Linked DNA regions of Lichenicola cladoniae. The protein of the gene in region 2 binds, or shares a complex with, the protein of the main gene of each other region. Links are inferred from orthologs where the notes say so. Each region holds a gene or a part of one and is shown on either strand. Other genes may lie near its edges. The genes, in order: HN018_RS14980 and pnp.

What was found.
Region 1: the proteins of pnp (region 2) and HN018_RS14980 are in contact, whole or in part, in a cryo-EM structure (PDB 9QH0), measured with the Escherichia coli proteins. The link is inferred for Lichenicola cladoniae from one-to-one orthologs.

The regions. Positions count from the first base shown.
Region 1 is NZ_CP053708.1:3,296,566-3,303,296, reverse strand. Bases 1,903-5,611 are described here. They hold HN018_RS14980 (Rne/Rng family ribonuclease), read right to left. Parts: upstream 5,307-5,611; coding sequence 2,103-5,306; downstream 1,903-2,102. Other genes in these bases: HN018_RS14985 (hypothetical protein), read left to right, coding at 1,903-1,961. Also shown: HN018_RS14990 (adenosine deaminase family protein), read right to left, coding at 1-440; more of HN018_RS14985, read left to right, coding at 528-1,902; HN018_RS14975 (N-acetylmuramoyl-L-alanine amidase family protein), read left to right, coding at 5,991-6,731. UniProt on the Escherichia coli protein: Endoribonuclease that plays a central role in RNA processing and decay. Required for the maturation of 5S and 16S rRNAs and the majority of tRNAs. Also involved in the degradation of most mRNAs.
Region 2 is NZ_CP053708.1:1,758,986-1,764,920, forward strand. What follows is about bases 1,882-4,794. They hold pnp (polyribonucleotide nucleotidyltransferase), read right to left. Parts: upstream 4,492-4,794; coding sequence 2,272-4,491; downstream 1,882-2,271. Other genes in these bases: HN018_RS08100 (NAD(P)H-dependent flavin oxidoreductase), read right to left, coding at 1,882-2,162; rpsO (30S ribosomal protein S15), read right to left, coding at 4,667-4,794. Outside these bases: rph (ribonuclease PH), read left to right, coding at 1-112; rdgB (RdgB/HAM1 family non-canonical purine NTP pyrophosphatase), read left to right, coding at 109-729; more of HN018_RS08100, read right to left, coding at 750-1,881; more of rpsO, read right to left, coding at 4,795-4,936; tRNA pseudouridine(55) synthase TruB, read right to left, coding at 4,959-5,879. UniProt on the Escherichia coli protein: Involved in mRNA degradation. Catalyzes the phosphorolysis of single-stranded polyribonucleotides processively in the 3'- to 5'-direction. Also involved, along with RNase II, in tRNA processing.

The DNA.
Region 1 (6,731 bases), 1.5 Mb from region 2 along the record:
TCGCCGACATGGCCGGTGCCGGCGGCGTCGAACTTGGGAAACGTCGAGAAGAAGTGGTCATGTCCCGACGCATCGCCGGGCGACGGCGTGAAATCGCGCATCGAGAGCTGGTCGATCATCGCATCCTCCAGCCCGGGATTTTGTGCGAGCGCGTCGGCGGCGGGCTTCAGGTCGCCGGTGCAGGGCGGCCGTGCGATCGAATGGTCATGCATGTCGATGCACAGGCCGCTCGCTCCCGCCCAGCCGAGATAGCTCTCGGCATAGATCGCGCCGGCCAGGTGATTGTGCAGGTCGCCGCCCTTGGGCATCTCCCGCAGGAACTCGCGCAGTCGTGGCGGGTCCGCGGACAGGCGATCGAACGCGCGTGCTGCGCCTGTGGCCGAATCGGACGCGGGGGCGGCTCGGACGCCCGGCGCGAGAACGGCGAGGGAGACCAGCAACAGGCTGGACAGGCGAAACAGGAGCGTGCAGCGGATCAGGACGGCACAAGACAGGATCGCTGCCGCAACGTCGAGGGACGAGACTGGATGAGCATGCGGGTGCGGACGGCGTCCAGCCGGATCGAGCGGTTGGGCCTGCTGGTCGTGATCGGCATCGTAACGGTCGCCCTGTGCGCCTACATGGCGCTGATCGAGGCCGGCCATTGGGGCTCGGACGAATACTACATCGCCGCGTTTAACGCCGCGTCCGGCTGGCGCTCGGTGCTCGGGCGCATGGTGCGCTGGAGCCCGAGGCCGTTCTCCGAGGCGGTGAGCGCGCTCTATCTTACTCTCTGCCACGGGCTCAGGCACTCGTTCGTGGTGCCGTTCCTGTTGCTGCTGTGGATCGGGTCGATCGCGGTCATCGCCGCCGCGGCACGCCGGGCCGGGGAGGCGCGGCCGGTGCTGTTCGCGGCAGTGCTGTTCGTGCTGGCGCTGATGCTGTGCCGGCCGGACGAGATGTTCTACTGGCCGATGGCGACCGTCGCCTATCTGTCAGCCTGGGCCGGACTTGCCGCGGTGACGGCACTCCGGCGCGCCGACACGGCGGCGGTTCGCCCGCCCTCGGCCGTCCCGATGACCGGCATGCTGCTGCTGGCAGCCTTCAGCGTCGAGATCGGCGCGGTCACCGTGCTCCTGGACGCCGTGCTCTGGGTCGTCGTCGCGCCGTCTCGCCTGCCGGGTCGGCCTGAAGCGGCCGGGTTCGCACGCAGTCGGCTGTCTGCTGCACGAGCGGGGCTGGTGCCGGCACTGGCGGGCGTGCTGATCTGCTTATCGGTGTATGTCAGCCGGATGCGGCCGATGGTCGAGGTGCTCGACCGCAGCAGCCTGCTGGCCGGCAACTGGCTGCGCAGCCTCCACGCGGCGGTGCCGGTTTTTGCGCATGAGCTGGTCGGCGTGCCGGGCCTGCCGGTGCTCGCCGCGATCCTGCTCAAGCTGGCGATTCTGCTGGTCCTGCCGCCGCCGGGCGCATCGACCGGGCCGGCGATGAGGCGCCGGATCGTCTGGGCGGTGTCGTTGCTGCTGGGCGCCTTCCTCTCGGTCGTGCTGTCGTTCCACCAATTCGGCATGCTGTGCTGCCAGCGCCACCAGACGATGCGGGCCGGCATGATGCTGCTGGCACTGGTCGCGCTGGCGCCGTCATCCGCGCTGCTCTGGCGCCGGTTGCCGGCGGGCCTGCGCGAGGTGACGCTCGCCGCTGTACTTCTGCTGCTGCTCGCAGCATGGACGCCGGCACTCAGGGCCGATCTCGCCCTGGTGCCCGGGCAGATGCGGGCGAGGTCGGAAAGCTGGAGTTCCGCACGCGCTCCGGGCGACGCGATGCTGTTCGCCGTGCCGCCGCCAGGCAAGTTGTTCGGCGGGCCGTCCTGGCCCTCGCAGACCGTCAGGCTGCGCGACGGACAGGTCCCCGCCTACGGCGCGGAGGCGATCGCGGCGTTCTTTGGCAAGCACGAGATGACGATCGTGCAGGCGCGCCCGTAGCGACCGCACGATACCGGATGCTTGCGACCAGGCCGGGGTAAACGTTCCGCCAGGCGCCTCCGTGTCGGTCTGGCCGCCTGCGGGATCGATGATCCGCAGGCGGTGACGCGACCCGGAAGTGCCCGGAAGACCGTCAGATGGTCAGCGTTTCCACCAGCCGCTCCGGGGCTTCGCCGCGGGTGCATCGCTGCTGATGATCTTCGCCTGGACGATGCTCGGATCCGCGACGCTCACAGCGTCGGCTGCGGGCGCCGGTTCCGGTGCTGCCACAGACGTTTCGGGCGCTGGTTCCGGCGCGATCGCGACCTGGGGGGCTTCGGGCTCGGCGGCCAGCTCGACCGCCGGGTCCGTTGCATCCGGGGTCACCGCCTCGACCGGTGCAGCCTTTTTTGCCCGGCTGGCACGTGGCTTCCGCACCTTCGGAGTTGCCGGCGCCTTGGCATCCGCGGCGACGTCCGGACCGAGGTCCAATGTCGGCGCAACCACCGGCTCGACCTCTCCGATTGCGTCCACCACCGGCTCCGGTACCGGCACGGCCGCTTCCTGTGCGGGCTCGGCCGGTGCCGGTGCCGGGGTCGGCTCCGGTGTCGTCTCCGCTATTGGCTGCGAACGGATCGGGCTGGACGGCGCGTAGGACGCCGCCGATGCCGATGGGTTAGGCACCAGGGCCACGCCTTCGTCAGCGTCGCGTTCCATCAGTTCGAAGATGTCGTAGCTACCTGCAAACGGATCGGCCGGCGTCGGACCGTTGTACGGGCGAGGCGCCTGCCCCTGCGCATCCTGACGGTCGGCAGGCCCGGCATCGGCATCGCTGCCGTCCGGACGGGGACGATTGCGCCCGCCTCCACGACGGCGACGACCGCGCTGTCCGGGGTCCTGACCGGGTTCGGCAGCCCGGGTGGCATCGACCGGCGCCACATCGGCCGCGCTCGCTTCGAACACCGACGGCGACGCCAGCGTTTCCCCAGGAAGTAGGGTCGGTGCGACCGCATCGGCGGTCTCACCCGGCATCTCGTCCTCGTCGCTGCCGCCCAGCTCGGGCTGTGCCGCGCCTTCGGGCATGACCGATCCATCCTCGCGACGGCCACCACGGCGGCGGCGGCGGCGGCGCTTGCGACGGTGTTCGTCCTCGCCGTCCGCGGCAACCGGGCCTTCGGACGATGCCGCCGCGTCCGGCAGGGCCGGCTGGGCCTGGTCGGCCACGCGGGCGACGACCGGCTTCTGCGCCTGGACGGGCTCGTCGTCCCAGCCTTCCTCGGTTTCGGCCATCACCGGCGGGGGTGCCGCCGCGATCGGGATACGAGTTGCCTGGACCGGCGCCGGAGCCGGACGCTCGACCGGTGCGGCGAGCTGTGGCCCGACATAGGTGCCGATCTTGTCGATCTCGAGCGCCGGCGGGATCAGGCTGTCGTCCGCGAGCAGATGCACCGTCAGATGATGGCGGGTCTCGATCTCCTGCAGCCAGGCACGCTTGTGGTTGAGCACGTAGAACGCCACCGACGCGGCGACACGGACGCGGATCTCGGCGGATTTCCGCTTGCCCGCTTCCTCCTCGATGGCACGCAGCACATGCAGCGCCGAGCTCTCGGTGCCGCGCATGAAGCCGCTGCCGCCGCAATGCGCGCAGGTCACGAAGCTGCTTTCGGCAAGCGACGGGCGCAGCCGCTGGCGCGACATTTCCATCAGGCCGAAATGGCTGATCGAGCCGACCTGGATGCGGGCGCGGTCGTTGCGCAGCGCGTCCTTGAGGCGGCGCTCGACCATGGCATTGTTGCGTCGCGCCTCCATATCGATGAAGTCGATGACGATGAGGCCGGCCAGGTCGCGCAGGCGAAGCTGGCGGGCCACCTCGTCGGCGGCCTCCATGTTGGTGCGGAGCGCCGTCTCCTCGATGCTGCGCTCGCGGGTGGAGCGGCCGGAGTTGACGTCGATCGCGACCAGCGCCTCGGTCTGGTTGATCACCAGGTAGCCGCCCGAGCGAAGCTGCACGGTCGGCTGCAGCATCGCGTCGAGATGGTGCTCGACCTGGTAGTGCGAGAACAGCGGCTGGCTCTCGTCGCGCCAGAGGTTAACCTTGTTGGCGTTCGCCGGCATCAGGGTGCGCATGAACTCGCGCGCGCCCTTCCAGCCAGGCTCGCCGTCGACGACGATTTCCTCGATGTCCTTGGTATAGACGTCGCGGATCGCGCGCTTGATCAGGCTGGCTTCCTCGTAGACGAGGCAGGGCGCCGAGGATTCCAGCGTGGTCTCACGGATGTCGTCCCAGGTCCGCAGCAGGTATTCGCAGTCGCGGCGGATTTCCGGCTTCGGTCGCTGGGCGCCGGCGGTGCGGACGATCATCGCCATGCCGCGCGGGATTTCCAGCTCGGTGGTGATGTCCTTCAGGCGCTTGCGGTCGGCGGCCGAGGTGATCTTGCGGGACACGCCACCGCCACGCAGCGAATTGGGCATCAGCACGCAGAAGCGGCCGGCCAGCGACACGTAGGTGGTGAGGGCGGCGCCCTTGTTGCCGCGCTCCTCCTTGACGACCTGGATCAGCAGGATCTGCCGGCGGCGCATGACCTCCTGGATCTTGTACTGGCGCAGGAAGCGGGCGGTGCGGCGTTGCGCGCGGCCGTCATCGTCGCCGCCGTTCTCGCCACCGACCGTTTCCGGGGCGGGCTCGTCCGACTGCTCGGGACGCGGCTGGCGGTCGTGCGCGGAGCGGTTCGATACGCGGGCCGGTGCGTCGTTCGTGCCGTCCTCGGCGTTGCCGGACTCCGATGCGCCGGACTCCGATGCGCCGGACTCCGATGCGCCGGCATGCTCGGCGTGGGTATCGGCATCCGCGTAGACCGTCTCGACCTGCACTGCGAGCGCGATGGTGCCATCCGGCTCGGGGCCGAATTCGCTCTCGTCGTCGGGCTGGTCCGATGACGGCTCGAAGGTCTCGGCCTGATCGGCAAAGGGATCGACGCTGGACCTGCGATTGCCGGACGGGGCGTGGTCCGTCGTGTCGTCGCCGCTGTCGTCGTCGGCCTCGTCCTCGCGATCGGCGCGGGCCTCGTCGGCGCGGGCTTCCTCCTCCTGGAGGGCGATCAGCCGTTCGCGGTCCGCAACCGGGATCTGGTAATAGTCGGGATGGATCTCGCTGAAGGCGAGGAAGCCGTGCCGGTTGCCGCCGTATTCCACGAACGCCGCCTGCAGGCTCGGCTCGATTCGGACGATCTTGGCGAGGTAGATATTGCCCTTGATCTGCTTCTTCGCCGAGGTTTCGACGTCGTAATCTTCGAGCCTGTTACCGTCCAGCACAACGACGCGGGTTTCTTCCGCGTGTGTCGTGTCGATCAGCATGCGCTTGGTCATGAGAGAGGGAACTCCGGTGGGCCGGGGCACCGCTCCAGTCGCCGGGTCCGGCCGGGCGGTTGCGCCCTAGCCTCCGGACGACGAGGAAAACAGGAGGGAGCGTCGCGCGCGCGGCAATGGGGGGCAGTTGACGGGCGTCCGACGCCTTGGCCGACGGCACCGCGGATACCGCATGGCGCAGGGCCATTGGTGATTCCTGGTTCCGATTCGGGGCTATGGCGGCGATCATCCGGTCCTTAGGCGTGAGGTGCGGGGGCCGCACGGCATGCCGGACGGTACCCGCTGTGGGCTAACAGGGCCGTGCAGGGCTGCGACATGACATCGTCCCGGCTGACGCGGCATATGCGGGAGCATCTTGGCGCTTGCCGGGCCGGACGCGGAAGACCTGCTCCCGGTGACCATCGGCGCGCGTTCCATGCGGAAGGCATAATGCCGGACGAGAACCAGTTCCAACGGAGCGCGCCGAAGACGCAACTTCCACGAGAACGAGCACGCTCGTCACACCCTTCGATGATGACAACAAACTTCGGCTGCTGCAAGCCGCTTCGCCAAGGTGTTTCCGGAGCGCCGGTAGTGCGCAGGATCATGATCGTCGCAATGACGCGAGCCTCTATGCTATCGTCTTGAGTGCCAAGGTCAGCAGTCGCCTGCAGACGCTTGTAACCACGAACAAAGGCCGTGCGCATGCGAGGTGATTCGTTGCCGGTTCCGCCGGTTGTTCCGCCAACCGAACCGCAGCCCGACCGGCATCGCCGGCGCCTGCTGTCGGCAACCTTGTCCGGCGCCGGCCTGATCGGGGCGGGCCTGCTATCGCCGCGCGCGGCGCAGGCGGCGGCGGAGCATACGATGCACCGGTCGGGCCATCACGCTCCGGTGGCGGCGCCGGCGATCGTCGGCCGGGCGCAGAAGCCGATGCCGCTGGTGATGCTGGACCCGGGGCATGGCGGCAAGGATCCCGGCGCCATCGGCATTTCCGGAACCTACGAGAAGCACATCGCCGAAGCCGCTGCGTCCGAGCTGCAGCGGCAGCTGCTGGCAACCGGCCGGTATCGCGTCTCGCTGACCCGCGGCACCGATGTGTTCATCCCGCTCGAGGACCGCGTCGGTATCGCCGAAGGCAAGCAGGCAGCCCTGTTCGTCTCGATGCATGCCGATGCGCTGCATGATCCCGGCGTACGCGGTGCCAGCGTCTATACCTTGTCGGACGGAGCCTCCGACGTGCAGACCGCGGCCCTGGCGCGCACCGAGAACAGCGCCGATCGCTTCGCCGGCCCCCGCTTCCACGGCACGTCGCCCGAGGTGCAGCGGATCCTGGCGAGCCTGGTGCGTCAGGAAACCCGGTCGGGCTCGGCGCACATGGCGGGAAGCGTGGTTGCCGCCTTCAGGCCGCGGATCGGGCTGCTCACCAACCCGTCGCGTCACGCC
Region 2 (5,935 bases):
CGAAGCCCAGCTGCACGAACTCATGCGCCTGGCCCGGCTTGGAACCGGGACGCTGTTCGAAGCTCAACGCGCTGCAATTAGCGGCGCCCTTGCGAAGGTTGCCAGCCGATGAACGAGACCTTGCCGACACTCTCGAAGGGCGACCGGCTGGTGCTGGCCAGCCACAACCGGGGCAAGCTTGCCGAGTTCGACGCGATGCTCGCCGGCCACGGCATTACCCTGGTGTCGGCGGCGGACCTGGACCTGCCCGAGCCGGAGGAGACCGAGGACAGCTTCGAGGGCAATGCGCGGCTCAAGGCCCATGCCGCCGCGCGTGCGTCGGGCCTGCCCGCCCTGGCGGACGATTCCGGCTTCTGCGTCACCGCCCTCGATGGCGCGCCCGGGATCTATTCCGCGCGCTGGGCCGGGCCGGCTAAGGATTTCGGGGTGGCGATGCAGCGGGTCCATGACGAGGGCGGTGCCGCCCTGCTCACCGATCCGCATGCCTGGTTCGTGTCGGTGCTGTGCCTGGCGATGCCGGACGGGCGCGAGGCGGTGTTCGAGGGACACATCAACGGACAGTTCGTCTGGCCGCCGCGTGGCACCGGTGGGCATGGCTACGATCCGGTGTTCATGCCGAACGGCGATGGCCGCAGCTTCGCCGAGATGCTGGAGGCCGAAAAGAACGCGATCAGCCACCGTGCGCGGGCATTCGCGCTGTTCAGCGACGCCTGCCTCCCACCCGCCTGAACGGGTGCTCGCCGGTCGCCTCAGCGACCGGTGAGGATCCGCTCCATCAACTGCTTCACGGTCGGGATGAAGCCGTTCGAGTAGAATGGGTCGGTGCCGAAGCGATAGGCATTGTGGCCGCTGAACATCAGGTTCTGCTCGGTCGCCTCGATGTCGTCGTCGGCGGCGTGGCTGATGCTCTGCAGCGTCTTCTGGATGCAGAACGAGCGCGGGTCGGCCTTGTGCCCGTTGCTGTAGCTCGGAGCCTTCTGGCTCCAGCTCGAGAACCGGCACTCGGACAGGCACCCCATGCAGGCCGCCTGGTCGGCGGTGATCTGCGCCGTCTGGGCCTTGGTATCGAAAACCAGGGTCGAGTCCGGTGTGCGGAGCGCCTCGACATAGCCTTCGTGCTCCCAGGCCTGGGCTCGGACCAGATCCGGCTGGGTCAGGTAGACCAGCCGGCGGCCACCGATATAGTAAGGCGCCACGTGATCGCCGACCGGGTCGGCACTGAACGCCACCTGGCGCTCGCTGCGGCCACGCAGCTCCCGCAGGAAGTCGTTGCTGACCGCGGACGAATAGAAACCGGTCGGGCTGAACTTGTTGAGGTAGATGTCGCCTTCCTGGAGATGCAGCAGCCGCTGCTTCCAGGCGCTCGGGATCGGGCTTTCCCGGGTCAGCAGCGGGCGGGTTCCGAACTGGAACGCGATCGGGCCGAGATCGGGATTGTCGATCCAGTCCTCCCACTCCTCGAGCCACCAGACGCCGCCCGCCATGATGATCGGGGTGTCGTTGAGGCCGAAGGTGCGCATCAGCCGGCGCAATTCGAGCACGCGGGCGAACGGCGCTTCCGGCTTGTCCGGCGATTCGCTGTTCGACAGGCCGTTATGGCCGCCGGCGAGCCAGGGATCCTCGTAGACGACGGCGCCGAGCAGTTCCGCGGTCTTGGAATAGGCCCGCTTCCACAACGCGCTGAAGGCGCGGGCGGAGGACACGATCGGGTAGTAGTGGATGCCGTAGCGCGCCGCGATGTCGGACAGGCGATAGGGCATGCCGGCGCCGCAGGTGAGGCCCTGGATCAGTCCGCGCGCTCCTTCGAGCACCCCGGTGATGACCCGTTCGGCGGCACCCATCTCCCACAGGATGTTGGCGTGTACCCGGCCCTGGCCGTCGGCGAGCTCGTGCGCCTGCTGGGCCTGGCTGATGCCGCCGGCGATGGCGAAGTTCACCATCTCTTCATGGCGGTCGCGACGCGTCCGGCCGGTATAGATCTGGGGGACGACACGGCCGTCGGAATCGTAGCTGTCGGCGTTGACGACGCTGATGGTGCCGGCACCTCCGGACGCCGCCCAGTGACCGGAACAGATCCCGGTGGAGACCGAAACGCCCTTGCCGCCTTCGACCAGTGGGAGGAGCTCGGTTCCGCCCATCCGGATCGCATTGATCGTCTTCATCGCCAGCCGTCGTCGCCTTCAACGCTTGATCCGGCACCAAGACGATGCCGTGTCGTTGCTCAGATTGCAGGCCCGGCCCGAACTCGCAAGAGCCGGACCGGTATGCTCGTCAGTCCGCCGCGTCAGTGCGACGTTCCGGACGCGGGCCACGCGGCCTGTCCTCACGCCGACCTTCGGGACGACCACCGCCCTCGTCGTCACGTCCGCCGCTCTTGCCGCCGACCGCATCGGTGATGTCCGCACCGGTTGCCTGGTCGACCACACGCATGGACAGCTTCACTTTGCCACGATCGTCGAAGCCCATGACCTTCACCTTCACGGCATCGCCGACCGAGACCACGTCTGCGGTCTTGGCAACTCGGCCCTGGGCCAGCTCGGAGATGTGCACGAGACCGTCGCGGGCGCCGAGGAAGTTCACGAACGCACCGAAATCGGCGGTCTTGACCACCTTGCCGACATAGATCGCACCGAGCTCCGGCTCGGCCACGATACCGCGGATGCGGTCGATCGCCTTCTGCGCCTGCTCGTCGGACGAGGCGGCGATCTTGATGGTGCCGTCGTCGCCGATGTCGATCTTGGCGCCGGAGAACTCGACGATCTCGCGGATCACCTTGCCGCCGGTGCCGATGACGTCGCGGATCTTTTCCTTCGGCACGTTGATCACGGTGATCTTCGGGGCCGTGGCGGACACGCCGGTACGGTTCTCGGTCAGCGCCTTGGCCATCTCGCCGAGGATGTGCAGGCGGCCGTCACGCGCCTGCTCGAGCGCGATCTTCATGATCTCGGGCGTGATCGAGGTGATCTTGATGTCCATCTGCAGGGCGGTGATGCCCGCTTCCGAACCGGCCACCTTGAAGTCCATGTCGCCCAGGTGATCCTCGTCGCCGAGGATGTCGGACAGCACCGCGAAGCCGCGATCTTCCTTGATCAGGCCCATGGCGATGCCGGCCACCGGACGGACGAGCGGAACGCCCGCATCCATCAGCGCCAGGCTGGTGCCGCAGACCGTCGCCATCGAGGACGAGCCGTTGCTCTCGGTGATCTCGGACACGACGCGAACCGTGTACGGGAACACTTCCTTGGTGGGCAGCAGCGGATGGATGGCACGCCATGCCAGCTTGCCATGGCCGATCTCGCGACGACCCGGGGACCCCATGCGCCCAGCTTCGCCAACCGAGTAGGGAGGGAAGTTGTAGTGCAGCATGAAGTTGGAGCGGTACTCGCCCTCGAGCGCGTCGATGATCTGCTCGTCCTGGCCGGTGCCGAGCGTGGTGACGACCAGCGCCTGGGTCTCGCCGCGGGTGAACAGCGCCGAGCCGTGCGCGCGCGGCAGGATGCCGACCTCGGACACGATCGGGCGCACGGTCTTGGTGTCGCGGCCATCGATGCGCAGGCCGGTGTCGAGCACGGAGCCGCGGACGATGTCGGCCTCGAGCTCCTTCAGCAGCGGCTTGGCCTTGTCGGCATCCAGGCCCTCGGCCTTCAGCGCGTCGAGAACGACCTTCTTGGCAGCGCCGACCTTCTCGGTGCGGGCCTGCTTGACGCGCTCCAGGTAGGCGCTGGCGATGCTCTCGCGGCCCAGCGTGTCGATGCGGGCCTTGAGGGTGGTCTCGGCCTCGGTCGGCTCGGCGAGCGTCCAGGGCGTCTTCGCGGAATGCTCGGCAAGCGCGATGATGGCCTCGATGACCGGCTGGAACGCGGCATGGCCGAACGTCACGGCGCCGAGCATGACTTCCTCGGACAGCTCGTGCGCCTCGCTCTCGACCATCAGCACGCCTTCGGTGGTGCCGGCGAGCACCAGGTCGAGCTGGCCTTCCTTGGCTTCCGCCAGGGTCGGGTTCAGCACGTAATGGCCGTTGGCATAGCCGACGCGGCAACCGGCGATCGGGCCGAAGAAGGGAATGCCGGACAGGGTCAGGGCGGCCGAACAGCCGATCATGGCGACGATCGCCGGATCGTTCTCGAGGTCATGGCTGAGCACGGTCGCCACGACCTGGACCTCGTTGCGGAAATTATGCGGGAACAGCGGGCGCAGCGGCCTGTCGATCAGGCGCGAATTCAGTACCTCCGCCTCGGACGGACGGCCCTCGCGCTTGAAGAAGCCGCCCGGGATCTTGCCGGCGGCGAACGCCTTTTCCTGGTAGTTCACGGTGAGCGGGAAGAAGTCCTGGCCCGGCTTCACCGACTTGGCGCCGACCGCGGTGCACAGGACGATGGTGTCGCCGTAATAGACCATGACGGCGCCGTCGGCCTGGCGGGCGATCTTGCCGGTCTCGAGGCGGAGCGTGCGGCCGCCCCATTCCAGTTCCTTGGCATAAAAATCGAACATGAGCTGTTCCTTGTCTTATTCGGGGGTCTGGCCGGACAAGGCGGGCGGCAGCGTCTCGGACGGCATGGAGGGGGACCCCATGTGGCCTGAAACGCTGTGGACTGTCCCGCCGTTGCCGGCTTGGTGGTTCTGCGGAACGAGGAGGTCCGGAGCGTCGCCCCGGACCTCGCCCGGTTTAGCGACGGAGGCTGAGGCGACCGATCAGTGTCAGGTAGCGCGACTGGTCCTTGCGCTTCAGGTAGTCGAGCAGGCGGCGGCGGCGGCCGACCAGCATCAGCAATCCACGACGCGAATGGAAGTCCTTCGCGTGGATCTTGAGATGCTCGGTCAGGTTGGTGATCCGCTCGCTGAGCAGGGCCACCTGTACTTCGGGCGATCCGGTATCGGTTTCGGCGTTCTTGTAATCGCCGATGAGCGCGGTGCGGCGCTCTGCAGTAATCGACATCGTGGTTCTCCAGGAACGAGGGTTACAGAAGGCGTTCCGGACGCAGCCACCCGTCTTCGAGTCGGCAGAGCCCGATCACGCGCCCCCCGTCCATGGCCCGTGCCACCCCGCCAGCGGGGTCTGCAGAGTCAGGAATCCGGCCCATCAACTCGACCAGGCTGATTGCCTGGCCGTGCGAGAGGCTTGCCGCTTCACTTGAGGTCAAGGCCAGCGCCGGGATGTCGGCCAGCGCGGTCGCAACCGGCAGCAGCAGCTCCGGTGAGGCAGGCGCGTTGTCCTCGCTCGACAGTATCTTGTCCAGGGAAATCGCGTCCTTCTCCAGGAACGGCCCCACCCGCAACCGCCGCAATGCCGACACATGCCCGACCGTGCCGCAGGCAACCGACAGGTCGCGGGCGAGCGAACGCATATAGACGCCCTTGCCGGACTGGACCTCGAATACCGCCGTATCGGCGTCGATCCGCTCGATCAGCTCGAACCGGTCGACGCGGGCCGGCCTCGGCTCCAGCACCGGCGGGCGACCCTCGCGCGCCATGTCATAGGCCCGCTCGCCGGCCACCTTGATGGCGGAGAAGATCGGCGGGATCTGCATGATGTCGCCCTGGAACGCACTCAGCGCCGCACGGAACTGCTCGTCGGTCGGCCGCACCTCGGAGGTGGCGATCACCTGTCCGTCGGCATCGTCGGTATCGCGTGCCTCGCCGATCCGCAGCGTGAAATGATACAGCTTGGTGCCGTCCATGATGTACGGGACCGTCTTGGTCGCCGCGCCGAACGCCACCGGCAGCAGCCCGGTCGCCAGAGGGTCCAGCGTGCCGCCATGACCTGCCTTCTGCGCATCGAAGCCGCGCCGGACGCGGTTCACCACGTCGGTCGAGGTCATGCCGGCCGGCTTGTCGACGATCAGCCACCCGTCTAGGGCGCGTCCGCGCTTGCGTCGCATCAGTCCAGTCGCCTCAAAGTCTGCCCGTCCGCGGCCCGTCCGCGGGGGAGGCAGGC